Regions from separate parts of the Paenibacillus sp. FSL H8-0261 genome, predicted to be linked through region 2. Evidence: a T-box and tRNA genes for the amino acid it is inferred to sense, from the RefSeq annotation. Region 2 holds a T-box; the other holds one or more tRNA genes.
What was found. The T-box of region 2 lies ahead of MHI27_RS24655 (valine--tRNA ligase). A T-box ahead of a tRNA ligase gene usually reads a tRNA of that ligase, here a tRNA-Val.
Positions count from the first base shown of each region.

Region 1: it has a tRNA-Val gene. The T-box ahead of MHI27_RS24655 (valine--tRNA ligase) is inferred to sense a tRNA for this amino acid. The anticodon was not compared.

Region 1 is NZ_CP150297.1:2,757,508-2,773,906, forward strand. It holds gene MHI27_RS12085 (hypothetical protein) at 1-209, shown strand, start outside; gene MHI27_RS12090 (hypothetical protein) at 257-610, opposite strand; gene MHI27_RS12095 (hypothetical protein) at 991-1,719, shown strand; gene MHI27_RS12100 (hypothetical protein) at 1,731-1,967, shown strand; gene MHI27_RS12105 (hypothetical protein) at 2,108-2,815, opposite strand; gene MHI27_RS12110 (ATP-dependent DNA ligase) at 3,075-3,938, opposite strand; gene MHI27_RS12115 (hypothetical protein) at 4,007-4,816, opposite strand; gene MHI27_RS12120 (hypothetical protein) at 5,079-5,270, shown strand; gene MHI27_RS12125 (hypothetical protein) at 5,263-5,562, shown strand; gene MHI27_RS12130 (hypothetical protein) at 5,574-6,050, shown strand; gene MHI27_RS12135 (hypothetical protein) at 6,099-6,260, opposite strand; gene MHI27_RS12140 (group-specific protein) at 6,877-7,161, shown strand; tRNA gene MHI27_RS12145 (tRNA-Val) at 7,570-7,641, opposite strand; gene MHI27_RS12150 (hypothetical protein) at 7,773-8,075, opposite strand; gene MHI27_RS12155 (site-2 protease family protein) at 8,400-9,476, shown strand; gene MHI27_RS12160 (hypothetical protein) at 9,581-9,793, shown strand; gene MHI27_RS12165 (GNAT family N-acetyltransferase) at 9,901-10,344, shown strand; gene MHI27_RS12170 (DUF3892 domain-containing protein) at 10,430-10,669, shown strand; gene MHI27_RS12175 (MBL fold metallo-hydrolase) at 10,734-11,471, opposite strand; gene MHI27_RS12180 (copper amine oxidase) at 11,636-12,190, shown strand; gene MHI27_RS12185 (DUF1292 domain-containing protein) at 12,271-12,582, shown strand; gene MHI27_RS12190 (aminotransferase class I/II-fold pyridoxal phosphate-dependent enzyme) at 12,713-14,188, opposite strand; gene MHI27_RS12195 (MFS transporter) at 14,285-15,574, shown strand; gene MHI27_RS12200 (hypothetical protein) at 15,863-16,399, shown strand, end outside.
Region 2 is NZ_CP150297.1:5,515,601-5,531,999, forward strand. It holds gene MHI27_RS24620 (SPOR domain-containing protein) at 103-1,338, opposite strand; gene MHI27_RS24625 (diaminopimelate dehydrogenase) at 1,555-2,541, shown strand; gene MHI27_RS24630 (glycosyltransferase) at 2,635-3,819, opposite strand; gene MHI27_RS24635 (GGDEF domain-containing protein) at 4,156-5,313, opposite strand; gene MHI27_RS24640 (GGDEF domain-containing protein) at 5,350-6,516, opposite strand; gene murC (UDP-N-acetylmuramate--L-alanine ligase) at 6,798-8,177, opposite strand; gene MHI27_RS24650 (folylpolyglutamate synthase/dihydrofolate synthase family protein) at 8,184-9,560, opposite strand; gene MHI27_RS24655 (valine--tRNA ligase) at 9,566-12,202, opposite strand; T-box leader at 12,358-12,640, opposite strand; gene MHI27_RS24660 (LysM peptidoglycan-binding domain-containing protein) at 12,983-14,353, opposite strand; gene MHI27_RS24665 (RluA family pseudouridine synthase) at 14,716-15,651, opposite strand; gene hemL (glutamate-1-semialdehyde 2,1-aminomutase) at 15,648-16,399, opposite strand, start outside.

The DNA of each region.
Region 1 (16,399 bases), 2.8 Mb from region 2:
AGACAGATTCCGAGTTTCTGACAGCAGCTCTGGCTCAATCCAAGGTATCAGTATGGTACCGTGAAGACCCAGACCCAAGTGGTCACTTGATGGATTACGGCGGAATTATAGAGGGATATACGCCAAACTCTATTAAGCTCGCTGGAGCACATTTTGTTCGTGAGCGATTTGAATTCAGAGCAGAGATAAGAACACCCCGTCAACCTTAATTGGTCAGCGGGGTGTTTTTGATTATACTATAATTCTTTTGCAATTATTAAGGTCTGTCTACGAAGATTCCATATGAAAGAATGTTTCCATATTGATCATAAGAAAATACACAAGCCCAACCATATTTCACAGCACGAACCCATCCGTCTTCATACAATTCAATGGCTCCATCATTTGAAACTAGTTGAAGGTCACCAGGAATATATCTCCAGGTGCCCGATTGCATTTCAATATTAACTTCTGTATAAGTACCTCTTGCAGATATTTCTTGGGAAGTTGCTACATTTGATACTGGTGTAGAGTCAGGAGTGGTAGTTGGAGCACTGGCCGCGAATGACGTAGACCCTAAAGTGAAGCATGCAGAGACGGTTAAAAGACCAGCTAAGATTTTCTTTTTCATAATTCAACCTTCCTTCCTATATTTGGGATACAAACCAATTATGATACATAATTAACCATATGTAAACATATTTTGTAGATTTATATATTATTTATGATATATTTGGGATATTAAATATTGATTTAACTTCTAATTCGAGTGATTCTCTTATTGTATGACACAACGACATATGCATAATGTTCCAATTCTAGTATCCTATATGCAGGAGGTGGATGTGTGGGATAACCTGAAAATAAATGATTTGAAATACATATGAGTTCTAAAACTTATCTTTATCAAACTTAATTAATACATATGGAGTGATCGTATTGAGTAATGTATAACGCGAAGCCTTTGGTTCGTACTATCTTCAGCACCAAGATAAATCAGGGAATTTCATTGTGAAAAAATCTGTAAGAGAAGGCGTTCAGAGTCGAAGAGGTGCAGAGCCTAAGAGATATCCACGTGAAATTGATGCTATTTTGTTGGATGATTCGGTTTCGATTTTATTGCATCCCAATTTGTATAAGGAGTATTTTAGTGAGCCGCTACTCACTGTTTTTCCTATCGGAGAGAGCATGGGAAAAGTTATCTTTGAAAAAATTATTGAACCTCGTAATTATCTAGCACACGCAAATCATATTTCTATTCGTCAAGCTGAACAAATTCTTTGTTATTCTCACGATATAATTGATTCTATTAAAGGCTATTATGAAAAGATTGGAGTGGATAGATTGTATAATGTACCGTCTATTATTCAAGTTTCAGACTCGCTAGGAAATATAAAATATGAATCTGAAATATCTGAAGTGAGAAGTGATGTATGCGTACCATTACTTTTAAATAGTCCTAACAACCCAACGTTGCGCCCAGGAGATGTCTTGAGTGTGGAAGTGGAGATTGACCCGACATTTCAAAAAGATCTGTACTCTATACAATGGCAAGTAGAAGGCTATATTCCTTCTTTTGAGGACACAACGAATAAATTTACTTTGAAAATATCTAATTCTCATGTAGGTGAACGTTTGGTACTTAATTGTTTCGTTAAATCGAATAAAGATTGGCATCGTTATGGAGCCAATGATGATTGTCTCATGTTATTGTATAGGGTCTTGCCTCCAATTGAATAGAATATACAGGAGTGTTTATTTTGAGCGCTACATATAAGGTCCTTTCCAGTGATAGTGATTTACTCGCTGCAGCTCTTGCACAAGTAAGGGTTTATGTTGTGTGGATTGAGGAGGATGGCCCAGACAGTATAGTTGATTATGGGGGAGCAATCCAGAAGTATACACCAGAACTTGTGAAGATTGCAGATACCTACTATACTCGCTTAGCACATGAATTCAGGACACATATACTTATGTCCAAGCAATAGAGATACCCCGTCAACCTTAACTGTTCGACGGGGTATTTTTATTTAGGTGCTCTGTTTCAGCGGCATTAAATGCAGTTGCTGTAAGTACTTATAACATTCCTTAGTACGTCCTGCTACAAGACGTTGCTCTATTACAACTATTACTTGATTCCTAAAAAGATATTGACTTCTTTTTCATACGAAGTACCGTTTTCTTTTGATGTTACTAACTTAAGCCCTGGTAGTTGTTTCGACTGACTTGGAATTTGCGTATATTCTGAAAAATAATTTTGGCGACTTTTGTTATACATGGTTTCACTTAATATCTTACCTTTAAAGATATACTCAGTAGAATCTTCATCTCGATCATAATACGTTTTACTCAGTTCATGAGTTATTAGTTGTGTTCCTTGTAAACTTATCGCATATTCCCCGGATTCCCAACCGGTTACTCCACCTCCACCATCTTTAACGATTGTTTTATACTGTCGATTTTTCTTGTTTTTAAAGATCTTAACATTACCAGTGTTGAAAGCTTCCATTCCAATCGTGAAATTTATAGGACTTTCAGCCCCTAAACCAGTACCTTTCTGTGATAACTTTTGTGCTTTTCCATTTTTGAAAGTAAAAGCTAGATCAACACGATTAACTGTCCGATATGGTTCTCCCACAATCAATTCGGGAATACCGTCACGATCAAAGTCAAAGAGTACTATCAAGCTGTCTTGTCCAAAATTTTCTGAACTTATGTACTCGAGAATATAGCTTTTATAAGCTTGTTTCCATTCATCCTTTTTCGTAGCAGCTTGTGCTGGCAGTGCGACTAGGAGTAAAGCAAACACTAGTAGCAGAGCTAATGATTTTTTCATTTTAGAGTCTCCTTTTATGTATAAACTAATTTTCTGAATTATTAAAACTATACCCTTAACTTATAAATAATGGTAGGGTTCAGTTGCCATAAATAAGAAATAACGTGATTGTCGATAACGTGTAAGTTCTTTTTTGTGAAAGTAAATTCTCCTTATTTTTGATATAGAATTCTTTTACAGAATGGACCAAATGATTTATGTTGAATTTAGGAACTGCATAAGATAACCCACCGGGCATATGCCTGACGGGTTGTTTCGTTTATACTATAAACTCCGTAAACACAGGACTTCTAAGCATTCCTGATTTGGTCCAGTTCCTCATTCGCACCTTTGCCCGTAATCGTGGCTCAAGATGTACAAACTCCTTATCTTCGCCTTTAATCAGTTGTGGGACCACACCTCTGAATGCCTGCTTATGAATCGGTGATGCTCCGAGTTCAATAATTCCTGCTGGACGCAGTTTGCCGGAATTACCGGATGGAACAGCAGCCAGCCAACCAAACTCTTGTTTTCGATACCCTGTAATATATACATCTGCATAGGTCCAATTGATAACTTTTTGCCATGCGTGAGAGCGGCGGCCAGTCTCGTATACGCTATTTTTACGTTTACCTACTACACCTTCCATACCGCGAGTTTCGATCTGTTCAAATAGTGCTTCTCCAGCACCTTCCACATGAGGTACTACTCCAAAGCTATTAGACGGTAGAGTTAACCCCGCCAGTATCTCCTTACGGCTCATCAAGGGCAACCCGCGCAGATCCTTGCCTTTGTACATCAAGATGTCGTAGATTGCATAATATGCTGGGAGCGTCCCGGTGAGTTGTACTATTTTATCTGCTCGCCTTGTCTGAAATCGTCTCATTACAGATTCAAAGTCTGAAACACCAGTTGTAGGATCAACGCAGGCAACCTCACCATCCAAAACAACATCATCCGTAAATGGGAGATGTAGTTCAGGATACTGTTGAGTACAATCATTATCATGTCTGGTATATAACTGGATCTTACCGGACTCTTGAGAAAAAATAAGACGATGCCCGTCTATCTTTGGTTCAAATATATAATCGCTGTGACTGAATGGTCCAGCAGCAGTTTGTAATAACATAGGTGATATAAACATACAAAACCTCCTGTATCTCATTATAGCTGGTGGCTACTAAGGATATAGGAGGTAAGTGATGGGAAAGGTTATTTTGATACCGTATACTCACTAACTTCAAAGGTAAGTATCTTATCAAAGATTATATAATCAGTTCGTTTGCTGTAGGGACCTTTGTTGTTGTCGTGCTTATTAATTGCATACTTAGCTGGTGCATTACTAGCGACCATTGAATCATACCAAGTTAAGAATGAGTTAACCTCAGCGATTGGAAGGTCATATTCCTTATCTATCCCATTAGTTAATGTGATGGTAAGAATTGCACGTTCGCCTGTTGGCTGCTCCGGTGTAGGAGCTGGTGTTGCCGTTGGTGTTGCTGTTGGTGTAGGTGTTGCTTCTGGGGTGGCTACCGGCGTAGGTTCAGGTGGAGTTGTTGGAGTTGAGACCTCTTCACCAAAGACATCAAATTCATAAATTCTCACTGTTGTCGCTTGCTGATTGAGAATGTAAACAGTTTTTACATCCTTCAATGGACCATTTATTATCTCTGTTTTAGGCAGTGTTCCGTATGGCGCATGAACATTTGATTTTGAACCATCTTCTTTTAAAGCGTAGATATTCACGCCCTTGAACGCGCTTGATCCGTCACCTTTGTATTGCACGTGAGTCAGTGTTGCTGTTCCTTGGAAATCGTATCTAACGTAAGAATCTGGTGCCAAATCTAAATATGTTGCATTTTGGTTATCTGTGAGAACTGAGGTGTTTGTACCTCCAGTAAGAGTATCAGACAATTTCATAGGTTTATTGTTTAACAAACCTTCCGAATAAGCAAATGCCCCTGAGACTGACATCATTGTAAAAACAAGTGCAACAATTAAAAATATTTTTAATTTTTTCATTCTTATCACTCTTTCTAGATAAAGTTATGTATCGAAAAAAATAAACCCATCCTTCTCCTGAATTTTGTATTTGATACATGCAATCCTACATCAAACAAATTAGACATGTCTAAACAAATATGTCTATATATGTAATAAAATGTTGATAAGTATTGATTTCTTTTATATCCCAACTAGTGAATATGTTGTATCTTGATTAAAGAACACATGTTTGGTTATAATACAAACAAATGTTCTCATAAGTGGAGGCGATCACGTGAAAATGAATGCCGGCCAAATAGTTGAAATTATATACCAAGACAAGTCGGAGAAGATAACGCAACGCAAGATTGAGATCCTCGGCATTCGTGCCGGCCGTATTAGGGCTACTTGCCTGACCACTGGGGCACCGCGTGTGTTCTTGGTAGCGAGTGTCCTCTCGTGGCAGCCTGTAGTGGAGAAGCGTCATGCTTGATGATACTTCGCGCAAGCTGCTGCGGATTATATCGCAGTTTAGATATCATTTTAGGCGGATGCCCAACATCAAAGAATTGGAACGATTGAGCGGACGCCGCCCAGCGGAGATAATTAAGGGGTTTAAGGTGTTGTCTGCGGAGCATTATATAGTTTGGGATGTGTCTACGCCTATAGAGACAACAATTATTATCGAGGGCTGGGAACGGAACGTGCCGCATGAAAAAACGCCACAACAAGACGCAGAGAGCGGCAGTGGTGGTACTAATATTGATTACTGGCTTTATCATTAGGAGGGGTCACTGTGACCAAACTTGAGGGAAATGAACGCTGGAAAACGAAAATGATCATGACCGCGCATGTTGAGCAGTACGAGGAACAGCAGCGTGAGAACCCAGATAAAATGATAACTACGGAGGAACGTACTATGGTTAGAGACCTCATTTTGCTTCCCTACATAGATACGATGGTTGGCAAGAGCCTGAAGGAGCTCGAACACTCCAGTAGCATTCTTAAACGTACCTTTTTGGTGGCTGGCGAATCCATACAGCGCCGGATCATGCAGGATACCTATCGACTGCAGAAAGAACTGAAGCAACGGAACATCAAAATGCTGGCGGATGAGCAAGACGAATTTATCACGTATTACAAAATCTTTTGCCGGGGATATCAGGAACGCTTTGGATTAACTCGTGATGTTATGCGTACTGAGATTAGCTTAAGATTGACTAAATATACTAATGAGCTCGGTTGGATTCTTAAAGGTCATCTAATGGTTTGAAAAAACATCCCCGAAGTTTTCGGGGACACTACTTTGAACAATTATTATTTATCCATTACCTGCTACTGCAATCCCACTAAAACTTCGTGCTCCTAGAGTTGCAGTTCTAATGGCTGATGCAATGATAGTATATTGAATTTGGCCTACAAGTACATCACTAGCCGGTGGGAAGTCTACAGCGGTTATTCCTACCATTTCATATTGGGTCACTGTACTATTAATGTTTCCTGGGTAGGTTGTACTAAAGATTAATACATTATTGCGGTAAATGCTAAAGGTAACATCGTTTTGAACTATAACGCTAACATCAACACTAAGTCTTACATAAGCATTTTATGTGACTCTTACTAAATTTGCATTTGCAGGTGTAACACTTGAGGTTTGGAGTCCAATGCACCGAAAATTGCCCCCGAACGAACCTAATCGATACCAGGTGTATCTACTACACTAGTCTGTGAGATGCGCATATCCAAAAACTGAACACTCATTAAATTTCACCTATCCTTCTCTTAAGAGATAATATGATAATATATTTTATGAGAGGAAGGATCGAATGCTTGTACATATTCAAAAATAATTAATAGGTCCGGTCTGGATAAATAAAACCCGTCAGTGATTATACTGGGGGTATTTACGATATCGTTAGAATTAGATTTCTTTTATTTTCTTTTATTTTCTTTTATTTTCTTTTATTTTCTGATTAAGGCTTTTGTGCAAGTTTCGTTTACAAACTTTTAAACTTCTTTTGGAAACTGATCAATATTCATATTTTCCTTATTATTCTGAACTGAATAATTTAAATGAAAGACTCAAGGAGTTGGAGTGAATGGTTGATGAAAATAATTTAGTTTCAATTAACATCGATAAATCCAAAATATTATCAATCTGCAGAGAAGAAATTAGGGAGCTCCTTGAGGACTTAGATAATGAGTATGTGTTTTGGGATTCTGCTGAGCTTAAAAAACGAACTTGTATGAGTTGGAATTCAATTCAAGATACATTTTTCTTTGACGATAGGTTCCCAAAATATAAAATCGGCGGGAAATGGTATTATCCGGTTAAAGAGACACGTACATTTTTAGAAAAGTGGCTAAGTGAACAAATCAAATAGTTATTGATTGGGAGAAGTTTGAAGAAGAGGTACGATGAAACATACGAATAAGCCCCATCAGTTAATGGTGGGGCTTATTCGTATGATGGTCATTAGTGGTAATTCTGGTTGCCAAAATGTTAAGAGTGAAGCTTTCTTTTTTCTCTTCAACTAACAGATTTACCATAATACTGACTGTACACTTTTTGAAGTTGGCTTCTTCTCCAGATAAAATATATAAGCTACATTTATTAAAGTAATTGAGAAGGCTGCCTGAGTTGTGAATAAGGTAGCCATTTTTTTATGGGAAGAAAAATTTCGTCCCCAATTCGTCCCCAATAGCAAGATTCACAAATTTATAGAGCTACGGTGATGATCGAAAAAAAAGAAAAACCCTTATATAATAAGGGCTTTCTAAATAGTGCAGTATAGGACGGATGGGGTTCGAACCCATGACCCCTACCCTGTCAAGATAGTGCTCTCCCGCTGAGCTACCGTCCTGCGACGAATTTCATAATACCATACGATAGAGTAGGATGGCAATTCTTTTTTTACAATCTATAGGGATGATAGTTTACATAGTCTTTAAAATAATAAGAAAAGGGGATGCCGCTCCATCCCCATGAGCCACGTCAGATAAAGAACGGGAGTAGAAATATATCGCTTATACCGAAAAAAGGGATGCGTCGTGGAAAGAAGCGACGTCTTGGGAAAAAGCCAGGCCGGAATCCAAATTGTCTATACGCCGATTCGTGTGTGGGCATTCCGTTTAAACGTTCTACCATTTCGTTGCTAGGAACCGCAAGAGTAACATAGTTTTGATCTACATGGGCAATAAAGCCATCAAAGGACTGACCGTCAGTCGTTGTAATACCAACGTATTTGTTCATACAATTCCAACTGACCTGTTGATGTAAATTTGCATTTGTATCCATAAATAACCTCCTCAATTGAATAACCCTGATAACAGTCTATGGTTCGTAGCCTATAACGTTCACGGCGTTAGCCTATAGGGTAACCATAAAATTCGGGTTATTTTGTGTGAGGTGGGGGGGATTGGAGCGGAATCACTTTCTTCCCTTGAATAATAGTGGAAATTATCCATTATCTGTTTGTTTGACGTTGAAACGATTCTAAAAGTTGCGTCGTATACTTAGCCAAGTGCTTTTTTATGGAAATACTCCTTAAGCGCTTATGATAAAATGAATGGTAATGTACAGCAGTTAGATAAAAATTGAAAGAAAAAGGAGCTTGGGATCTTGCCGCAAAATGAGCAGAAAAAGAATTCTTCCACGCCATGGAAATGGTTGGGGGGCGGGGCGGCGATGCTCCTGTTTAAAGGAAAGGCGATTCTGTCTCTTCTGAAAATAGGTAAAATTGCCGGGCCGTTAATCTCAATGATGATTTCAATATGGGCTTATGCTTTGATTTACCCCTGGGGGTTTGCCGTGGGCTTTGTCCTGCTCTTGCTAGTCCATGAATTAGGACATGTAATAGCAGCGAAACGGATCGGGCTTCCAGTCAGCGCTCCACTGTTTATACCGTTTTTGGGAGCTTTAATTACAATGAAGAAACAGCCGCTGGATGCCCAGACAGAAGCTTATATTGCTTTTGGAGGTCCGATCTTAGGAACCATTGGGGCTACAGCCGTTTTTGGAGCGGCTTATTACATGGATAGTCCACTTCTCTATTCCTTGGCTTATATAGGTTTTTTACTTAATCTGATCAATCTGCTGCCGATTCACCCGCTTGACGGCGGCCGTATTGCAACCGCGGTGACGCGCTGGCTGTGGCTTGTGGGGCTCGTGGGTGGTTTAGCCATCATCATCTATATGCGTTCGATCTTGTTCTTTATTATTTGGGCGTTATTTGCTTACGATCTGTATAACAAATATGTGAAGAGACGCACTAACAATCGCCTTTATTCTGTAATGAAGAGTTTCTTAATTCCAGTAGAGCCACTTAGAGATGCAGGCTACATGATTCCAGGACCAGAGCATAGAAGAGATTTACCTTTTACTACTTACAGTGATTTGGAAAGACAGCAGTATGTAGGGGTGAGATGGGATCAACTGAACTACATTGGTAGAGCTACGCTTCAACAGCAATGCATCATTGAAAAGGTGCGTATCTCGCAGCTAGAGCCTGTGACCTTAGAGAATGGGCTTCATCTAAAGATGAATTGTGATATCAGCTATTCGGTCTACGAGAACGATAAGTATTACGATGTGCCGGCTAGCTCACGCTGGAAATACGGTATCGCTTATTTTGTATTAGCTGGCTTTCTGGCAGGAATGATGTACATGGTCCATGTCGTTGGAAATGTGAATCTATAAGGGTTAGAATCGGGCAATGAAGTGATCCAATGGTTTATAAAACTCATGAACCGTCAAAGCTGTAATGAGAATAACCGCAGTTGAACGGTGAAAGGAGTAAAACCATGCTTAAATTTTTGAAATGGGAAGTCGGCGTTTGTCTGTTGTTGCTGATGTTTTTGGGAGGATGTTCCGAGGCGAAGCCAACAAAAGTCATGGAAATCAAAGAAATGACCAACCTAGATGGAAAGCCAAAAGGTCAGTACCCTCCATTGTCACCAGTGATGCAAGACACATACAATCGTTCGATTCCTGAAGAAGTATATTCTGCAGATTAGAGCAGCGTAGAAGACGATTTCTCATGCTCAGGCTTTTCTTTCTAGTCGAATTTTTATATAATAGACAACTATCGTTGGATACATAGAGAGAGGAGTTTGGGACTAACATGGCGGCAGAAATCTTACGGGTAACTACAGAGGAACAGCTTCAGATGGGGCTGGATATTCGTACTAAAGTATTTGTAGAGGAACAAATGGTACCGGCTGAGGAAGAAATTGATGAATACGATGTTATCGGTCCGAATGCGCACCATATTCTAATTATAGATGAAGGTGTACCTGTGGCTACAGGAAGATTGATTTATTACAAAGCAGGTACAGCCAAAATGCAGCGTATCGCCGTACTGAAAGATTATCGAGTCAAAGGATACGGACGTGTTCTGTTGCTAGCTATGGAAGAGCTTGCTCGGGAGCTTGGACTGGAAGCTTCGATTCTTGATGCACAGTGCCAAGCTGAGAATTTCTACAAGAAGCTAGGATATGAAGTGATTTCTACGGAACCTTTTTATGACGCAGGTATTCTACATGTACGGATGCAGAAAACTCTTTAAAAATAGTGCACATAATTTACCGTTCCATGAAGCAAGCTAGGATGTGCCATATGATGGCAAATCCAAGTGCAAGGGGCGAGCTGAAGTGCCAAATAACGAACGCGAAAGTTTCGTAGCTGTACAGAAAAATGGAGACGGAGATTTAACCAGTTTCCAGACCTCTACAGGACGTGTCCTGGCGTATGATCAAGCGCTTCAAGAAGTACAGGCCGGAAATATTGCCGGAGTGAATGCTTTTAAAGGTAAAGACGGAGGAACTTATATTCGCGGCGACGCGGATGGGGATCCAACCAACAATTTGGATAATCTTCCGAGTTTCTCATAGTTCTAAAGGCAAAGACCGTACATACGTCATCGGACGTCAATGTACGGTCTTTTTTTAATCCTAATCAGAGTTTATAAATTACATGCTGCTCAATAAACTCCATCTCTCCAGTAAGCCCGACGAATTGAGGTTGTTCATCGCTATAATGCATGAGCTTGATGATACGTCGAACATCTTCAGGTAATGACATTAACTCCTCCAGTGTGGTGTGAACAACACCTGATCCACCAAGCTGACAGTCATGCAGAATCATTCGGATGCCGTGCTCACGGACAAGGCGTATAAGTAGATCCGGCTGAAAAGTCATGTCCGCGCTGTAGAAAATCTCATTATTTATTAGAAGGGAATAGCTATCTTTGCCAGGAATATGCGGCGTATGTATGATCTCGAGCGAAAGAGAAGGAGCGAGCTTGTACGTAATTCCGGGTTTCATAGGTTTAACCTCGAAGATATCGGTCAGGGAGGCTACTGCATCTTTTTGATATAATCCACCCTTTAAGGTGTTGTTCCAAAGTGGCTCAACAAGCGTCTCAGGTAAATGTAATCTCATAGTTTTCCCGTATACGTGCTTTAGCGTAAGTGCTAGCTCTTCCAGACCTCCAACATGGTCCGCATGAATATGCGTAATTAGAGTAGCGTTTACGTCACGGAAGGATTTCCCGATGGTATGCATGGCAAGTGGGGCTGTAATCCCGCAATCAATTAGTAGGGTATAATCATCAGCTAGTAGCAAGCCATTATTGTTAAAATAGTTTTTAGCAAAAGCATTGCCAGTTCCTAGCATTTGTAGGCTCAGACTCATAAGAAAGTACCCTCCTGAAATCGCTGTCAGCTAATATATCAACTTTGAACAAGTACATAATATCATTTTTCGGAAGATGAATGAAATATTTACCTACAATTAGCGCAACTTGCTGAGACAAAGTAAGTATACATTAATAGCATGAATTATTTGGAGGGTTTCAAATGAATAGATGGAAAAAAGTCACTTTATGTGTGTTTGCTTTTTCCTTGATGGGTGGCTCCTTATTGTTCGCCGATTCTGTGAGTAAGAAAATCAGGGTATGGAACAACGGGACGGAAATTGTAGACGGCGGTTATTTGATTGATGGAAAAACATATATTCCCGCTAGAGAAGCAGGCGGGGTAGTGAATTGGGATGGATCTGGAAAAGTGACGATTCTTAAGCCTAATGTTCATATTGTTCTTTTTAAGGATAATACGGTCTTTGGTAACGTAAACGTAGGCAAGCTTAAGATTAAAATATTAACCCAGGTAGATAGCTTAACAGAAGAGGTTTCAGCTGTAAAAGTAGCCATAACGGACCCCTCTGGTAATGTTAAGGATATTCAGTCGCAGGAGCTTGAAGGCTCGCAGAAGGATAATTTCTGGTTTCCGACCTCGGAGTTTACTTATGATTTTAAAGAAACCGGCAAATATCGGGTAGGCTTCTACATGAAAGCTTCCAAAAATGCGGATTACGTTCTTGTGTCAGAAAAGGTAATTACAGCTCTTAATTAAGGGTTCTAAATTGACCTGAACTAATCTAACGTGGTAGTATACCAGATGTAGGATAATACAATTCAAAGTGAGGTATTACAATGAGCGATCACAAACATGAGCATGGTGAAGCATGCGGTTGCGGGCATGATCACGACCATGAGCACGAGGAGTTTGTGCTGACCTTGACGAACGAGCAGGGCGAAGATGTTGAAATGGTATTGGTTGAAACTTTCGACATCGGTGAGAAACTATACGCGCTGCTGTTAGAAAAGGAAAATCCTGAAGCGGATGGCATTATTCTGCGTATGGAAGAAGAAGACGAAGAAATGGTATTGTACAATATCGAAGATGAAGAAGAATGGAAAGCTGTTGAAGAAGCTTACAACAATCTGCTTGCTCAGCAAGAATAGATTTTAGCGACTAAATTAAGCTGTTCTATTGTGTATATGACAGTTGATGTTTATATACAGAAACCCGATACTTATTATGGTATCGGGTTTTTGTATAAATGAATGAAGTTTTTTAGGAAAATGATGGGTCTTAGGAAATAGGATCGGCTTCTACAATCACTTTTATGTTCGTGATGCTGCGATCTTCAGGACCTTTAACCGGAAGTCCGATCTCCACATGGTCAATAATATAATCGATGTTATCCTGAGTGATAACTTCGCCAGGGAGAAGAATAGGAATTCCAGGCGGATATACATATATAAACTCTGCAATAATGTAGCCAGCAGATTCACGGAATGGAACTAACTGCGTATCCGCATAAAAAGCGTCCCTTGGAATCAGAGCAAGCTGTGGAATTTCTGGAACCTGAACCTTAAGTTCGTAGATTTCACCCTTGCTGTAATGAATGGCGGACAACACCCGAAGTGCAGCTAATAATTTATCTACTGATTCTTGGGTATCACCTGGGGTAATAAGGCAAAGAATATTATACATGTCACTTAGTTCTACTTCGATGTTGTACTTCTCGCGCAGCCAGTTTTCAGTTTCGTATCCTGTGATCCCTAAATGGCGCACATGAATGTTGAGCTTAGTTGGGTCATGATCAAATGTTGCTTCTGTCCCAAGGATCTCTTTTCCAAAGCTGTACAGGCCTTCGATCGTATTGATCGTTTCGCGTGCATAGTTGGACAGTCTGATGGTTCTTTCCGCCATTTCATGACCGTTCAGCGCGAGATTACGTCTTGATGTATCCAAAGACGCTAATAAAATATATGAGGTAGATGTTGTAGTCAGCATGCTCATAATGGTCTGTACCCGTTGCGGGTTAATCAGACCCGTCTTAGCATTAAGATTCAGTACCGAGCTTTGCGTCATGGAGCCGCCAAGTTTATGCACACTAGTGGCAGCGATGTCCGCTCCGGCCTGCATGGCCGATACCGGCAGATCCTCATGAAAATGAATCAGTACTCCATGTGCCTCGTCCACCAATACGGGTACACCGTAACGGTGAGCCAGGTCGACAATCGAACGCAGGTCGGCGCATACACCGAAGTACGTGGGATTGATTACTAGAACTCCTTTGGCGTCTGGATGACGCCTTAACGCTCGTTCCAGCGAACTGGTCGTTATGCCGTGATCTATCCCGAGATTCTCATCCTGAACAGGCGAGACAAACACAGGCTTGGCTCCGGAGAAGATAATGGCCGACATCACAGATTTATGAATGTTGCGCGGCACAATTATTTTATCACCCGGTGAGCAGACAGAGAGGATCATCGTCATGATGGCATTGCTCGTGCCCTGTACGCTAAAATACGTATAGTCGGCGCCGAAAGCCTTCGCAGCCAGCTTCTGAGCTTCCTGGATTACTCCAGTTGGCTGATGTAGATCATCAAGCGGTGCGATGTTGATTAGATCGATGGATAGAGCGTTATCGCCGATAAACTCACGGAATTCGGCATCGGTTCCTAGCCCCTTCTTATGCCCCGGGATATGAAATTGAACGGGATTGCCGGCGGCATGCTTTTTTAAAGCTGTGAAGAGGGGAGTACGGTGTTGATTCATTTAATGCTGTCACAACCTTTCGCGAATATTAAAATTTAAGGCAAGCATCAGTATAACAAAACAATCTACAGAATACTAGGATTTGGATGTGATAGAATGTCCACAAAAGCTGCGCAACGTACACATATCAGTTTGACGTCGCCATTTATCATGGAGATGTGGGTAATTATTTTTTTAGTTGAGTTTGTTAAAGGGTCGCTACTTGTCGCTTTGTTACCCGTATATATGGAGAATATTTTGGGTCTATCTGTTACGGTAGTAGGCTTTGCCTTTGCACTCCAGTATTTGGGGGATAATCTATTCCGCAGTCCTTCTGGCTGGGTTATGGAGCGCATAGGGTTTCGCTGGACCATGACAAGTGCCTTGCTGTTGATCCTAGTAGCTGTTGGAATGATAATATATGCCAAAACAGCAGTTACGCTCTCGATTGCCTGTCTTATTCTTGGGATCGGGACATCCCCGCTTTGGCCTTGTGTGATGACCGGAATAACGGAATTGGCGGGATCTACTAAAAGCGGCAGCAGTGGAGCAGCTATGGGTGCTGTAGAGATGGCATCGCTCGCAGGAACGGGAATCGGTCCGATTGTAGTGAATTTTTTGATGGATCAGGGTGGACAAAGCTATCGTGTAGCCTTTTTGGTCCTGCTAGGGTGTGCTGCTGTAGTAGTTGTAGTTGCGCTCTTTTTACCTAAAAGAATCTCGTCAAGTGGCACTCATGCAGTTGTAAGGGACATGCAGGGGCTCGGCGGAGCTATTGAGCGTAAAAAAATCAGTCCATTAGAAAGTATAAAAAGAACACTACATCAGGTCAGAACGACGCTTAAAGTCAGTCGCCTACTATATCCAGCCTTATTTCTTCAGGCTTTTGCCATTGGCTTGATGACGCCTGTAGTTACCTTGTTTGCACGTACGGAGCTTCATGTTAGTCCGAATCAATTTAGTCTGCTTCTGATTGCAGGTGGGGGAATTACGGTGCTTGCTCTAATTCCAGCAGGGAAGCTGGTAGACCGAATAGGAACAACTGTGTTTCTGAACATTGGCTTTTTGCTCGCCGCCTTTTCGCTTGCCCTGTTCTCACAGGTACGCTGGCTCCCGCTTGCTTTTATCGCGGTGGCATTGGTCGGTATAAGCTACGCGCTTATTCTCCCGGCATGGAATGCTTTTCTGGCTAAGCAAGTGCCTAAGGGGGAACGAGGGACTGTGTGGGGGCTTTTCTTGACCTTGCAAGGCTCAGGGATGGTGGCAGGACCAGTGATATCAGGAAGACTATGGGACCATGTAGGTCACGGTGTTCCGTTTCTGATGAGTGCAATTGTAATGTTGATGCTCTTTGGGCTGCATTTACTAATTGTACACAGAACAAAGTTGAAATTTAAAACTAGTTGACCTTAGATGTGAAAAGCCGCTGACAACCTGAGAATTAGTTGTCAGCGGCTTTTTTTAGGAATTAAAAGGACTAAAAGAAATAAAAAATTCAATCAGCGTTTGGAGAAAGTCTGTTGCGGGTAAAAATAGTCAATAAACCAAGTTACCGCTACATAAACTGAAGTATAAAATAAGACTAAGACGAACGCAAAAGTAACTACTACTTGAAGAGGTCCGGCAGCCATAAATAATCAAGAATTCAACAATTGAGTTGGCTTTGCAGATGTGAAGCAGTTAGGGGGGAGTGCCGTGAACAAAAACGACGAGGTGGAGTATTGTAACCTGGAGCTGCGTTTCGACAGACAGCATATCCAGGACCTGATCAAGGATTTGATTCAAAAAGGTTATTCCCTATATTGGAGCGAGAACGAACAGGTCTTTGTAATTTCGGTCCGTACGGGTCGTAAATTGGTGAAATTACGTTTTCAAAGGATCAAAGATGGCTATAAACTCGTGGGTGACTATATGATTCGTGATGCTCGCTTGTCAGAATGGATGGAGAAGTTAATTGGGGACATGCGAGGCCATGCCATTGTAAAGCGCTTCAGAGACCGTCAGATTATTATTGAAAATATTTTGTTCGGCGAAGTGATTCGTCTTGTTGAAATCTCGGGTTATCAGCAGCGAGTCTTATACCAGAAGGGTCCTATGCTCACCGATGAGGAGCTGACCAAGCTCTATTATTCTGTTGAAGGAGAGGAACGAATTCGCCAGCGCAGGATTGAAGTGGATGAGCAGCTGGATCGATTAAATGATGCACTTAAGGCTGAGGATATGATTCGCGCG
Region 2 (16,399 bases):
AATTATAGTTTAAGTTATATAGGGATAATTTCCTCTTTCGCGCCAAAACAGCAAGCCCCCACATCTGGAGGCTTGCTGTCTTTAATGTCAACAATCTATCAGTTAATTCATTGCAGTTAGTAGCTGTTTCTGGCTAGTCAAAAAGCTCAGCATCGATTCTTGCACTTCCCAAAGTAGGCCCTGAGCCTTGTTCTTGTTATATTCACTCCAGGCTGATATCCCTTGGCTCATTGATTTCTCTAACGCTGCGCAAATGCTTTTGGCTTCAGGAGATACGCCTTGTTCCAGCACTTTTACTGCTTCACTCCATTGCAGATGGAGATCACTCATAGCGGGGGTATTTGCTGTCGTACTAGTTTGGCCAGCGCTAAGTAAAGAAGCAGATTGACTGCTTAGTTCACTGAGCAGCTGCCCACTCACGGAGAAATAGTTCTTCACTTCCTCTGCATTACCGGTATAGACAAGCTGTTCAGCCCCGGGAAGTGCCACCTCTCTCACATACAGTTCAATACCCTGATTCTTTAGTCCGCTGCTAAGTAGCTTGGCCTGTTCACGGTCGGATGATATTCCAGCATACACACGATTGCCGTCGGCAGGATCCATACCCGCGGCCAAACCTGCAGTTAACAGCTCCTGGCGAGCCTCTTCAGCGCCTGCAGGTGTACTGAATACTCCGTACTGCAGCAGATAATAGCTTTGCGCAGCTACTTGAACTGGGATGGTGTTCTTCCCTGCATTTTCAGTACCCGTCACTGGTAATCCTGATGTACCTACACCTGCCGGATCTTTAGCTCCACTGGACTGCACTGAAGTAGCCGCCATGTCTGCTGTCCCATTTCCAGAGCTACTGTCCATATTCCCTCCGTAAAAGAAAGAAAGTGCAGCATAACCAAGCAGTACCCCTGTGCCGATGGCTCCCGTAACAGAAAGAGCCAATTTCCACCAATACGAAGGACGTCGAGTATGATAAGAGCCTCCGTAACTGCCAGAGGATACATTCTCTAATTTATCCCTGCTATCCGAAACCATATCTGACAGAAGATACGATTGCTGTGTATATCTAAAATCCTTATCCTGTTCGTCCCATTCTTCCTGACGTGGATCTACAGTACCCGAGTAATAGTCATAGGAATCTTCCGGCGGTGCCTCATGCGTAGAACGAAAATCAGGCTCATAAAGCCATGTTTGCTGTGCTGGACCTACCTCTTGACGCAGTCCCTCAGCGTACTCTTCAGCTGTGCCCAATCCGCCATTTGACCAGCGCTCTACCACTTTAGGCTTTGGTTTAGGCTCGTCCTTGTTCACGTCAAATCGGAATGTCATTCTTCCGTTATTCAACAGTTACACCTCACCTCATCTAATCTATAAGTAAATATATGATAGACAATAGAGAGATATGCTATTTTTAAGCCATAGGAATTATGAAAGATTATGCAGATTCAGTTTACATTACATGTACCTTTTATATACTATATAAAAAGAGCTAAAAGTGTGCACTATACTAGGTAAGCTAGAAATGATGCTTTAGTTCACTACTGATTAGGAGGGCTTCTTCTGAAACAAAAAATTCAAGCAGCTATTGTAGGCTACGGAAATTTAGGAAAAGGTGTACGTAAGGCTATCAACCAAAGTGAAGATATCGAGCTAGTTGCGATCTTTACGCGCAGAGAACCTGGACAACTGGAAGCCGGAGAAGCCGGTGTGAAGTTCGAACACATCTCTGCCGTCGAACAATATAAGGGTAAAGTGGATGTTATGATTCTATGCGGAGGATCGGCTACCGATCTGCCAGAACAAACACCAGCCATTGCCCGGATGTTTAATACCGTGGACAGCTTTGATACTCATGCCAAAATCCCCGAGTTCTACGAGACCGTTGATGCCGCAGCTAAACAAGGTGGAACACTCAGCGTAATTTCTACTGGTTGGGATCCAGGCTTATTCTCAATGAATCGTCTGCTCGCTGAAGCTATTCTTCCACAAGGTAAAGAATACACCTTCTGGGGCAAAGGCGTTAGCCAAGGCCACTCCGATGCGATCCGCAGAGTAGATGGAGTTAAAGCTGGTGTACAATATACCGTTCCAGTACAAGAGGTTATTGAGGCCATTCGCGCTGGTGAAACACCAGAGCTTACCACTCGTCAAAAACACCTTAGAGAGTGTTTTGTAGTGGCTGAAGCAGGGGCAGATCAAGAACGCATTCGTGCAGAAATCGTGAATATGCCGAACTATTTTGCAGATTATGATACTACGGTTACTTTCATCACTGAAGAAGAATTGGCAGCTCAGCATAGCGGAATTCCGCACGGCGGGTTTGTTATTCGCAGTGGTGTAACAGGGGAAGGTACGAAGCAGATTGTTGAATTCGGCCTGAAGCTGGAGAGCAATCCAGAATTTACAGCTAGTGTTCTCGTGGCCTATGCCAGAGCCGCTCAGCGTATGAGTCAAGAAGGACAGAGTGGAGCGCGTACAGTATTCGATATTCCACTTGGAATGTTGTCTCCGAAATCTCCAGAAGAATTACGCCGCAACCTGCTGTAAAATCATACAAAAATAAAATAACCCGCGTAGGACCCTAAAACGTCCTCGCGGGTTTTTTATATACCTCAGGCAGAGCCTTCTCGGGCGTACCTTTTACACAAGACTAAGAATCTTGTTCTTCACATAATTCACTTCGTAATCCTTCAATAATGTGCGATGCGCCCGATCAGCAATAATCGTTGCCATCTCAGGATTCTTTAACAACGTTATTACACTAGCAACAACATCAACTGAGGTATTAGCAAGCAAAATATTACGGTTATGCTCACAGTTCAATCGCTCGCATACTATAGAACTTGTAACCACCGGCGTTTTGAGTGCCCATGATTCCAGAATGTTTCTGGAGACTTCACAACCTTCAAGGATAGGTACAAGAACCGCTTTAGCACGACGTATATAATCAGCAGATGGTTTCAAAGGTCCAGTGATAATTACCGATACATCATCCTTTACAAGCGACAACACATCCGTATGAACCTCATGACTGGTGATGTAACACTTGATATCAGGAACTTGCTCTTTAATCAAAGGGTAGCTTTTCTTAAAGAAGTTTTGAGCAGCCTTAATCCCCTGTCTGGTGTTCATACTCCAGTGCAGAACCATTGAATTTTCTTTTGCAACAGGCTCAGTAAAAGCGTCGTATTCATTCATTTTTATGAAATGAGGAACAACATGAACTTTACGGGCATCCGCAAAGGATAGAGATTTGAATGAAAGGGCATCCCATTCCGAGGTTGCCAAGAGTACACCCGTTTTATTCATTAGTCTCCGCTTATTCCGCCGAACCAAAGCCTCATTTAGTTTATAATAAGGATTACTGCTGCTCGGCTTCCCAATTTCTTTTCCAACGGCAAGCCCGCTCTCAAAACGATACGTATCTGTAATAACACTGGCCTCAGGAAGCAGATTACGAACCATATCAATGCAATTTCCCAGCAAGCTATGCGATATAAATACATGTCTGTAATTATTCGATCTACAAAGCTCCACGATGGTACTCTTCATGTCTTTCTCCGCATGACTCCGATTAGTGAAATTCCGTAATATATGTAAGGGACGCAGCATAGATCTCCACGAGTTAATGCACCCGTTAATGTAATGAACCGTTAGTGCAGTTCCATCATTTGTAGACATATCCTTGTGCGTACTGGCATACGTCAGCAAATCAATATCAAATTTCCCTAGCAAAATCTCGAGAATACTCCCTGTTCTCATTTCTCCTTCTAGATCCTCTGCGCTTTGATTCTGTGCTGAAAGGAACAGCATTCTTTCTCGCATGACTCTGGCTCCTTGAATTTTTTATATAAATCCTCTCTACTTATCACTGCAACTTTAGATGCAGTTCAATAGTAACTCATTTCACATAAAATTTTTGTCGATTTATAGGGAAACCTTTAAAATTTTTATATATTTTCATGCTTTATTCGAAAATCATTGCGATAAACCTATATATATCGCTATTTTTTTGAAGATTCAAGCAAAAAAACTACTTTTCCAGTAATACACGAACATGAATTTTCTATTCCAAAATTTTATACTCGTTAGGTATTCTGAACTATTCCCTATGCAAACAAAAAAGTGTCTTCCTCATCTAATGACGAAAGGAAGACACTTTTATATTTCATAGCTTCTAACAACGCAGTTCCGACCCTTTTTCTTAGCTTGATACAATGCATTATCACAAAGTTTGTAGAGATTATTTAGAGAAAAACGTTCACCCGATTCTATCGTAATGACTCCAATACTTATCGTGTAGTGCAGCGGTACGCCATGAATCATTGAACCTATAACAGCTGTGCGCATTCCTTCAGCAATAACATCACTACTCTTCTCATCGGCTCTGTGCAGGAGCACTGCGAACTCTTCTCCCCCAAATCTTCCGATCAGATCACCATGACCAAGCTGTTGCTCTATTTTAGACGCCAAATCAGTTAGTACTTGGTCACCTGTATTATGGCCGTAATTATCATTTATGCTCTTAAAGTGATCGACATCCAGCAGTAAAAAAGAATAGGGCAGTTTCTTCATCGCTGAAGCAGCTATTAAAGGCCGAGCACGCAAAACGAACGACCTGCGATTCAAAATACCGGTCAACTCATCATAAGTTGCTACCCGCTCCATTTCTGCAAAGGAATCTTCTCTATAAAGCAGCATAATTCCCGCGGTTCCTAGAAACATATACAAATAAATCCCGAGATAAAAAAACAAATAAAGAAATTGTGCAACTTGTGTATTGATTCCTAATACGGAATACAGCGGTTCTAAGGCTCTCCCCGCCAACGACAAGATGACAAGACAATATAGCAGTCCCATTATTATTTGTAGCGAAGTCTCCATGACCTTCAGACATAGTATATAAGCAGGATAGGCTATAATCAGAACTCCAGCCAGACAAGCGACTGGAATAACGAGAGGATCCTTTGGCATCAACAAATACATAAGCACCACAACTAGAATGGATACTCCGAATAATATAGAATAATATCTCTCCACTTTGCTCCCGAATACTCTGAGAAGCATTAGAAGCGCCAAGCTTTCGAGCGTGCCTCCAGCCAAAGCAAGAAGTGCTATGATCGGTAGACTAAGTGGTGTATCTATAAAATCCTTCAGTAATAAGAGGATCAAGGCTGCTAGTTGCAAATATTTTGCTGTGATAAACAATGAAGAAGTCTGTTCCTGCGGATAACGCAAACGATACACCACGATAAGCAGCACCGTGAACGATTGCCACAAAAAGAGACACACCAGCAGTGTCTGGAGATCCAGATGCATATAAGTGAAGTTCACCTCCCCTAGTATTCCTGACTCTCAGTATACATATCGGTATCTGATGACTCTATTTCTTCCCTCTTGTTTGGCCTGATATAATGCCTTGTCGCTTAGCTTGTACAACTTATTTATCGAAATCTCCTGATCTGGAATGATCGTAATTACACCTATACTAACTGTGTACCCCTGTTGAACCTTATTAGTGGAAGTATTCATTATCGCCTCACGAAGCGCTTCAGCTTTCTGGTCGCAGCTCTGCTCATCTACCCCACAGAGTATGACTGCGAATTCCTCGCCCCCTAGTCTGCCAAACAAATCGCCATTTCCGAGATTATCTTTAATCGTCGATGCGAACTCTTCCAGCACAATGTCACCGGTATCATGACCATAAGTATCGTTGACCTGTTTAAAATAATCCAAATCCAATAGCAAAAATGAGAAGTACTCCTGCGCTTGAAATGCCTTTTCAAGCTTTATCTCCGCTTCCTGAAGAAATGCTCCACGGTTTAGGATCCCCGTCAAATCATCATAACTGGCTATTCTTTTTAGTTTGACGAAGGAATGCTCATTTGAGAGAAGAATATAACCGGCAGCCCCTACGATAAATAATAAATACATCCCCAAATAATACAAATATTGCGTGAGATTTGTTGAGAACACATTCATCTCGGGCTCCCAAATCAATGCAACAAGCGCCCGCATCAGCATAATCGCTGCAAATACATAAAATAATACGCCTAATATTTTTTGAAGAGGGGTAGCCTTTTTATTCACAGTTAGATGATAAGCTGGATAAACTATAAATAGTATAGACCAAAGTGAAGTACAAGCGATGCGCAAGTTGGAATGATTAAAAAATAATGCGATGATACTAAAACTAATTATGCTCAATACCGAAAGGATGATGTAATATCGCTTTATTTTTGGCCCCAGTACTCCCATCATCAGCAGTAACGCTGTAATTTCTAGACAGCACCCTCCAAGGATCAGAGCATTGCTAAGCGGAATGGACAACGCATGAGGGAGATAATCCCATAATAAAATCGAACACCAAAAGAGTAGCTGCACTTCCTTTGATCGGATGAACAAGGTGGAGGCTGTATCTTTAACAGCGGTACTTCGATAATTGGTTATAAGCAGTAATATAAATAAATTTCCGAAAATAAACAAATAAATCAGTGTTCTAATTTCAAGCAGGGAGCTCATACGTCACCACCTATGCGAAAATATCCCCACAAAGTGCGGCTTTGCTTCGATGCGTACTCGGGTACTTTGTGGGGATCCCAAATATACGTTGAAAAATCGATCCTCTTCTGACAGCACTATAGCACTTTATAACTATATCAGTAAATACGTTAACAATACCAAAAAAACACTTCCCTCTAAACTCCCTTCAGATAAACACAAGGATTATCTGAACGAAATTTTGGGGAAGTGCTATTGAATAGAGAATATAAATATCCTCGAATTAGCCTCAATTTGTAAACTTAATGCTTCTTCTTCAACCCGTCTGCCAGTGCGTATCCGACCTTCCAGATATCGCCTGCGCCCATCGTAATCACCAGATCACCTGGAGCAATACGAGGTGTCAGATCAGCTAGAACATCTTCTTTGGTTGGCAGATGTCTCGCGCCCGCATTACTGTTCTTAACGATTAGCTCAACCAGCTTCGCAGAAGTAACACCTTCGATCTGTTTCTCTCCAGCCGGAGAGTAAATATCGGTGATGATGACTTCGTCGGCTTCGCTAAAGGCACGGCTGAAAGCATCTAACAGGAAGAAAGTACGTGTATAGCGCTGAGGCTGGAATACCGCAATAATCCGTTTTCCTGTTGCCTTGGCAGCACTGATCGTTGCCTGAATCTCTGTAGGATGATGCGCATAATCATCAATGACCAGAATGTCATTGACTTCTCCGAGCACTTGAAAACGGCGCTTCGCACCATGGAATTTCACAATCGCTTCAGCGATTTTCTCGAAAGAAATCCCTGATTTCAAACAAGCGATTACCGCTGCCATTGAATTATAAAGATTGTACTGTCCGGGAACAGAGAGTTCAATCCGTCCAAGCACTTCTCCATTATGATTCATCGTGTACGATACCTGACGATCGCCTAGAACGATATCAGTGGCAATATAATCTGCAGTGTTCGACTTGATGCCATAAGTAATCACCTTACCTGTTACTTCGGGTAAAAGAGAGATCACATTCTCGTCATCAGCGCATACTATAGCAGTTCCATCTTCGCGCGTTTGGTTCATGAACTGCACGTATGCAGCTTTAAGACGGTTAAAGTCTCCGTCGTAATTTTCCAAGTGATCCGCTTCAACATTCGTAACGATCCCAAGCCAAGGGTGATAGTGCAGGAAAGAGCCATCACTCTCATCCGCTTCCGCTACTACAAACTCACCTTGTCCCGCCTTTGCATTCGTACCTACATTCATAATCTCTCCACCGATAATATACGTTGGATCAACGTCGCACTCTTCCATCACAAGTGCAATCATGGAGGATGTGGTAGTTTTCCCGTGTGCTCCAGCAACGGCTACCCCTTTACGTTCATTCAATAAACGGGCTAACATTTGCGAACGATGCAGAATTGGAATCTTAAGACGCTCAGCTTCCACCCATTCCACATTATCACTAGACAAAGCCGTAGAGTATACGACTAGATCCGCACCTTTTACTTGTTCTGCTGTATGCCCGATATAAATCTTGGCACCTTTAGCAATCAATTTATCCGTTAATTCTTGGGCAGCCACATCGGAGCCCGTAACTGTATATCCCATTTCTAGCATTACCCGGGCAATCGCGCTCATTCCGTAGCCGCCGATCCCTATAAAATGCACACGTTCAGTAGTATCCAACAGTCGTCACCAGCCTTTTTCAGTATCGGGTTGCTGCAAAAGTGTACCGCGTACGTCAGAGATTAAATACAGCGTACCAGATACGACGGCAAGGTCATCCTCCGCTGTAATCGACTTCAGTAGCTGCAGCGCTTTTCCCCAATTATGTTCTACTATGATCGCCAAGTTTTCCTTGGCATATTTCTCCCGCAGACTTTCTGCGATAACTTGCAGATTCTCCGCGTCCATTTTGTTCTGGAAATCCGGTTCGGTCAGGATGAGCGTATCCACTATAGGCAGTATATGCTTAAAGTAGGATTCATGATGCTTATTTGACAGCATTCCCATAAGTAAATTTAATTTACCGTATTGATAGAGCTGAGGCAGACTTTTTGCAAGACTCTCCGCACCTTCCGGATTATGTGCTCCGTCCAGTACAATCCTTGGAGACTTGCTTACCTCTTCCAGCCTTCCAGCCCAGAATGCGTGGCGCAAACCTTCAAGCACATCTTCATCCTCAAGCATAAAGGCCATATACTGACGCAGAACCTCAAGTACCATCATGGCAGCTGCCGCATTGCTAATCTGATGCTCGCCTTTCATTACGATCCCAAGTTCAAGCGAACGAAAGGGACCCTTAAAATGAAAAGTCTGCACATCCTCACGGATTTCATTAGCCTCATAGCTAAAATCTTCTCCGGCAAGATAAAGAGTAGAGCGGCAAGCCGCTGCTTTCTCTTTCAGAACCGCTACGACTTCCGGCTGAGTTACGCAGCTAACAACAGGTACGCCCGTCTTAATAATTCCGGCTTTCTCCATTGCAATCTTCTCTAGCGTATCTCCCAAAATATCCATGTGATCATGACCAACATTAGTAATCACAGAAACAATCGGAGTCACGATGTTCGTTACATCCAGCCTTCCCCCAAGCCCGGTCTCCCATACGACAACATCAGGACAAGAGACGCCAGCAAAAAATAGAATGGCCACAGCTGTAGTTACCTCGAACATCGTAGGTGAGCCAAACTCCGTTTCCGAAATTTCTTGGACTAGTGGACGTAATTGGTTAACCAGCTCGACAAGCGTTTCTTCAGAGATGTCCGTATTATTATATTGGAACCTGTTCGTGAACTTTGTAATATACGGAGATGTAAAGGTGCCTACTGAATAGCCGCTTTGTATAAGTGCACTAGTCAAAAAAGCACAAGTTGAACCTTTGCCGTTCGTACCCGCCACATGAATAAACTTCAGCCGACGGTGCGGATTTCCCAGCTTGTCCATCAACATCTCGATTCTATCTAAACCTGGCCGTATCCCAAAAGGGATTAGGCTCTTGATCCAATCAACCGCTTCGGTGTATGTCGCAAGAGGGGCGGTACTTCCGCCCCGATTTAGGTCATCCATGTCTCTTATCCTCTCAGCTCTGCGATGCGGGCAAGTACTTTCTCACGTTTAGCAGAATAATCTGCCTGCTTCGCCCGTTCCTCTTCGATAACTTTAGCAGGAGCTTTGGCCACGAAGCCTTGATTGCTCAGCTTTTTCTCTACGCGTTCTACTTCGCTGTTCAGCGTCTGCACTTCTTTTTCCAGACGAGCGATTTCTTGTTCAATATCAATGAGTCCCGACAATGGCAGAAGCAGTTCTGCTCCTGTTACTACAGCGGACATTACCTTATCCGGCGTTTCTGGATTCAGGCCAGCTTCGAAGGAAGACGTATTACAGAAGCGTCCAATGTAGTTGTCGTTACGGGTGATAATACTCAGCGTCTCTTCATTACCCGCTTTGATGATCAATTCAACCTTTTTGCTCATCGGTACATTCACTTCAGCCCGGATATTACGAACGGCCCGGATTACATCCATCAGCAGGTTCATTTCCGCTACGGCTTGCGGATTCTCCAGAGCAGCATCATACTCCGGCCATGCAGCCAGCGTAATCGTCTCCCCTTCATGCGGAAGGTGCTGCCAAATTTCTTCCGAAATAAACGGCATAAACGGATGAATCAAGCGCATTGTGCGGTCTAGTACATAGGCAAGTACAGACTGTGTCTTCGCTTTGGCCGCGGCGTCTGATCCGTAAAGTGACAGCTTCGCGAACTCAATATACCAGTCACATAGATCGTCCCAAATGAAGTTGTACAGCTGGCGACCGGTCTCACCGAACTCGTACGAGTCAATTAGACGCGTAATCTCACGAGAAGTTTCGTTCAGACGGTGCAAAATCCAGCGATCAGCAGTACTTAGCTCACCCGAAATGTCAATATTTTCAAAGCTTACGCCTTCCAAATTCATCAACGCGAAGCGTGATGCATTCCAGATCTTATTGGCGAAATTACGCGCCTGCTCAACCTTTTCCCAACGGAAGCGTAGATCCTGTCCAGCTGTACTTCCGGTAGAAATCATGTAACGCATTGCATCTGCGCCATACTTCTCGATTACTTCAAGGGGGTCTACGCCATTCCCGAGTGATTTGGACATTTTTTGACCTTCGGAATCCCGTACCAAACCATGCATCAATACATCTGAGAAAGGTTTTTCTCCGGTAAATTCAAGAGCTGAGAAGATCATCCGCGCTACCCAGAAATAAATAATATCGTAGCCTGTTACGAGCACATCGTTCGGATAATAGCGTTTGAAATCTGCACTGTTCTCATCTGGCCATCCTAGTGTGGCAAAAGGCCACAGATTAGAGCTAAACCAGGTATCCAGTACATCTTCGTCCTGTTTCAAGTCGGTTAGACCACTGATCCGGCGCGCTTCTTCCTCGTCATTTGCCACAACCAATTCACCAGTAGACTCGGAATACCATGCTGGAATACGATGTCCCCACCACAGCTGACGGGAAATACACCAATCACGTACGTTCTCGATCCAGTTCAGGTAAGTTCTCTCGAAACGGTCCGGTACAAAGTTAACCCCGTTCCCATCCTTCTGTGCATTGATGGCAGCTTCAGCCAGTGGCTGCATCTTTACAAACCATTGTGTGGACAAGTACGGCTCAACAACCGCTCCAGAGCGTTCACTGTGTCCTACTTGATGCACATGATCTTCGATATTGATCAGCACACCTTGCTCCTTCAGGTCAGCAGTGATAGCCTTACGACATACACTCCGGTCTTGACCTTGGTAAGGTCCTGCTTCTTCATTCATCGTACCGCTCTCATCCATTACGTTAATCTGCGGTAAGTTGTGACGTTGACCCATCTCGAAGTCATTCGGGTCATGAGCTGGTGTAATCTTAACCGCACCACTACCAAACTCTTTGTCTACATAATCATCAGCGATAATCGGAATCTCACGACCAATAATCGGCAGGATCAACGTTTTGCCGATCAGATCTTTATAACGATCGTCTTCCGGATGAACAGCAACCGCTGTATCACCCAGCATTGTCTCCGGACGCGTGGTCGCTACTGTAATAAATCCGCTACCGTCTTTGAGTGGGTAACGCAAATGATACAAGTGACCATTAACTTCTTTATATTCAACCTCGATATCCGACAATGCTGTACGAGCCGCCGGGTCCCAGTTGATAATGCGTTTGCCGCGGTAGATCAAGCCTTTATTATAGAGCTTAACGAATACTTCGCGTACAGCTTTCGACAACCCTTCATCCAGGGTAAACCGTTCGCGGGAATAGTCAAGGGAAAGCCCCATCTTAGCCCACTGCTCATGAATGGTGTTCGCATATTTATCTTTCCACTCCCACACCTGCTCCAGGAACTTCTCACGGCCGAGATCATGTCTAGAAATTCCCTGCTCACGCAGCTTTTGCTCTACCTTTGTCTGCGTTGCGATACCGGCATGGTCCGTACCTGGCAACCACAACGTGTCGAAGCCTTGCATCCGTTTTGTACGAATCAGGATATCCTGAAGCGTAAAATCAAGCGCATGACCAATGTGCAGCATTCCCGTTACGTTTGGCGGCGGGATTACAATACTGTATGCTTTTGCATCTGGACGCCCACCTGCACGGAAATATCCACCCTCTGTCCAATAGGAATACCACTTGGTTTCTGCCGATTTCGGATCATACGTGGTTGGCATTTCATTCTTAGAATCATTTGCAGCGGCAGCATCTGCCGCTGTATCTTGCAAGTTCGGCAACTCTGCCGCTGTTAGATTGTTTTGGTCAGCCATTCTCTGATACCTCCACTTGGTTACTTGTAGTTGGTTTCTAAAAAACAAAAAGACCCCTCGTCTCAAAGGACGAAAGGCCATTCTTTCGCGGTACCACCTTTGTTTCGCGCCAATGAAAAATAAACCTGCACTTCTCTACCTTGCGGTTCAGAAGCTTAGCGCGACACTCGTACAGATAACGGCTGCTACCGGCCACATCCTAACTTATCTTTCATATCCATGAAGACAAGCTCAGAAGGGCGACTCCGGGGCGACTTCGGTGGCTGTATCCTACGGAATGTCACAGCACTTGCATTCCGCTCTCTGAAGGGCTGACCGCCTACTCTTCCCGTTCCCAGTCTTTACTTAGATATTGCTTACTCCATAATACATTTTGAGTCATCCCTAGTCAACCTGAATAGGCTTCTACAGCGGGACTTTAAGCGGAATTTCGACTTATAGCGTGCATATGTCGAATTTTCATTCGATTCATCACTCTGCGTTGGTTAGATACCCCACATTCTAACGTTCTCCGGTCACACAAGAATAAACGCCTTCGACGTCCTTTTACGGACGGTAAGCGTTTATTCGAGAAATATAAGGATAATTTATAACGTGAAACTTATATATTCTTATATTTAGACAAAAATCCCGATCTACTATCAGATCGGGATTCACCTATTCATATGAGTACGCATTGTAATTCAATTACGGAATGTACAATACTTGCCCTTCTTCTACACTCTGCCCAGACAATCGATTATACATTCCCAGCTCCCGCGCACTTAGCTGATACTTCTCTGCGATTGTATCCAGCGTTTCTTCACGCTGCACGATGCAAAGGCGAACCTTACGGAATAGGTTAGCGCCATCTGCTCCAGCAATGAATCTGCTCTTCCACTCCGTATTATTTCCGGCCTCTGGAATGATCGCTGCAGCCGATGCATTTCCTTCAGATAGGAGAGCCTCTTGTTCTTTACGAGAACGACTAGAACTGAGTAATGAAGAGAAGGTGAGATGCTCTTTGACTGGAGCCTCTGCTTCTTTCTTGCTTCCTAGCGCAATCTTAAGATCTTGCTTCTCCTCTGACTGTGGTACAGTCTCTTGAGAAACAAGAACTTCATTCGTATTCTCGTGGATCGGCTGAGCATTCTCTTCTTGTGCATGAAGCTCATTACTGGCCTCGTTTTCCGAAGCGAATACAGCAATATCTTGATCCGCATCAGCATTAGCTGCCGGAACAGCGGTTTCTCTTGAAGCAAAAGTATATTCAGCTTCTTGCTCTTGATCCGCTTGACTCGCCTGGCTAACTTGATCCAGCTGGGTGGCCTCAGCTTCATTCTGTGACTCAGCTTTAAACCAGTAATCCGCTATTCCTGCTTTGGAATCCTCTGTTTGCGAATCCAGACTATGCGTCCGAGCTTTCGCGCCCTTGTCCTTCTCATGAGCGGATGAGAAATTCACTATAGGGGACGAATGACCAGCTCCACTCGAGACCAATGAGGGCTCTGATGCACCTGCATTCGCTTCAGCATGCTCATGTTCTTCTACGGCAACCTCCGATGCATCCTCACCAAAGGTCCACTGTGAATTTTCATAAAGTGCATCAGTTTCGTGTTCTTGGTTCTCTGCAGATGCTTCGATTACCCTGTCATCACTGAGAGGGGAATAGGCAACTGTGTACTCTTCCTGCTGCCAGGCCGGTTGTGGTTGAGGCTCCGCACCACCGATTCCCCGCAGTGATAATACGCCTGTTATATTCACTGTGCGCATCGTGAGCAGATCAATATCAAAATTCTCGATCTCCACCCCGATATCTTCAATCGAGCTGACGCGTGTAAGCGGAACAGTGATTTCTACGGGAATGGCATGCTCCAGACGTTGTGTTCGGTCATCTTCACTCCGGTAGAGTCCGGTAAGCAACAGCTGACCATATAACTCGGCACGATCCTCCCGCTGAATCACCTGGATTTCCGGAAGTAGTTCAACCTCCTCCAGCTCAGCTATTCCCGGAAGCTCTTCCGATAGGTGAATGCGTTCATAAATATCAAACCGCAAGCCGTGGGACTGATCAAACACGGGATATGTCCTCCTTCTTGGCATAATCTAACCCTGAGACAGGCCCAGAGCATAAGCCCAAAATGTTACTCCCCACATGTATATGCTTCAAACAGAAAGGCATGACAACTTTGGTGGCACTAACCGGACAGGATGCTATTAATTTCATAAATTCAGGGACTATTCGAACCTATCTGCCGGCCAATAGATGAACTACTCCGCATGAACAAAGTATTATATGCTGCTTTTGCTATTAGGACATAGATAGATGCTTCTTTCTGAAAAAACAGAAAATTATATACCCTACGAAAAAATAGATAAAAAAAAGAACCGTAATACCAGCATTTGCTGATACCACGATTCTCAGGTTTATAACGTAGCTGTCAAGGCGCTTCAGACAGCAGCTCCCGCAGCTGAAGCATATCCTCCGACCACGGATCGCTTACTTCCAGTTGTTCACCGCTCCAAGGGTGGCGGAAAGACAGCATCTCGCCATGGAGCGCATGTCGGCCGGCAGCGCTGGAAGCCCAGACCGGGCCGCCATATAGCGCATCCCCATACAAGGGATGACCCATATGGCTGAGATGGACGCGAATCTGATGCGTCCGTCCGGTCTCCAGCTGCACATGCACCAGGCTCCCGCCATGCAGTGCTTCGCGTCCGAGGATTCGAGTCACGGCGGACTGTCCGCCGGGTGAGACTCTTCTCCGCGCCGCATGATGACGATCGCGCCCAATCGGCGCGTCGATCACTTTAAGCGTAGGCGGCACTGTGCCTTCGACGATCGCGGCGTAGAGCCGCGAGATGCTTTTTCCACGCATATTCTCGTCTAGGACAAGCTGAGCGAATTCATTCTTCGCGTACATCACCGGACCTGTTGTATCCTTGTCCAGTCGGTGAATATGCCTTACAGCTGCACTAACACCGGTAGCGACATAATGCGCAGCTACAAGGTGATCCAGCGTTACACCTAAGCCACTGCCATCCGGATGAACTGCCATCCCTGCCGGTTTATGGGCAACCAAGCAAAAATCATCCTCATACAGCACCTCAAGCTCTTCCCATACCGGTTCAATGCCGGCTTCACGTTCCGGAAAAAGTGCCAGTCGCAGTCGATCTCCCTTCCACTGAATGCCCCCCTCACGGCGCAGACGCAGATGAAGCTTCTCAGGCATACCAACAGTTTCCAGCAGCCACTTATCAATCGCAGCTTCAGAATCCCCAGCTCCAGTAATGATTTTACCGGGGGTTACTTCCAGCCACTCCCCGCGTCTAGTCCAAGCTCCACCACCGGTTCGTTCTCCGGCACTGATACTCAAAGGGCCTTCAGGGCATTATAGTGGCCCTCAATGGTATCATCAATATCCTGCTCACTATGCGCAGCCGATACGAACATGCCTTCAAACTGTGAAGGTGGTACGCTAATCCCTTGGCTCAGCATATGACCAAAATAACGACGGAATAGGTCCGTGTTGCTAGTCTTGGCTGTCTCAAAATTCGTTACAGGTCCTTCTGTGAAGAACGGGCAGACCATAGAGCCCACACGGTTAATTGTCAGTGGAACACCGGTCTCGATTGCATTCTTTTTCAAGCCTGCCTCTAGACGCGCCCCTAATTGCTCAAGACGATCATAAACTTCCGGTGTCAGTAGCTTCAACGTAGTGAGTCCTGCCGCCATCGCTAATGGATTACCACTAAGTGTGCCAGCCTGATAGATCGGTCCCGTAGGAGCGATTTGCTCCATGATCTCTCTTTTGCCGCCATAAGCGCCGACTGGAAGTCCTCCACCGATGACTTTGCCGAAGCAGGTAATATCCGGAGTAATGTTGAACAAGCCTTGAGCACAGCCACGATTGACACGAAAGCCTGTCATTACCTCATCAAAAATAAGCAAAGATCCATTGTCTGAAGTTAACTTGCGAAGTCCTTCCAGAAATCCCGGAAGTGGTGGTACAACACCCATGTTGCCGGCAATCGGCTCTACGATCACCGCGGCAATCTCACTGCCAAAACGTTCGAAAGCAATCTGAGTGGACTCCAAATCATTGTATGGAACTGTAATTGTAT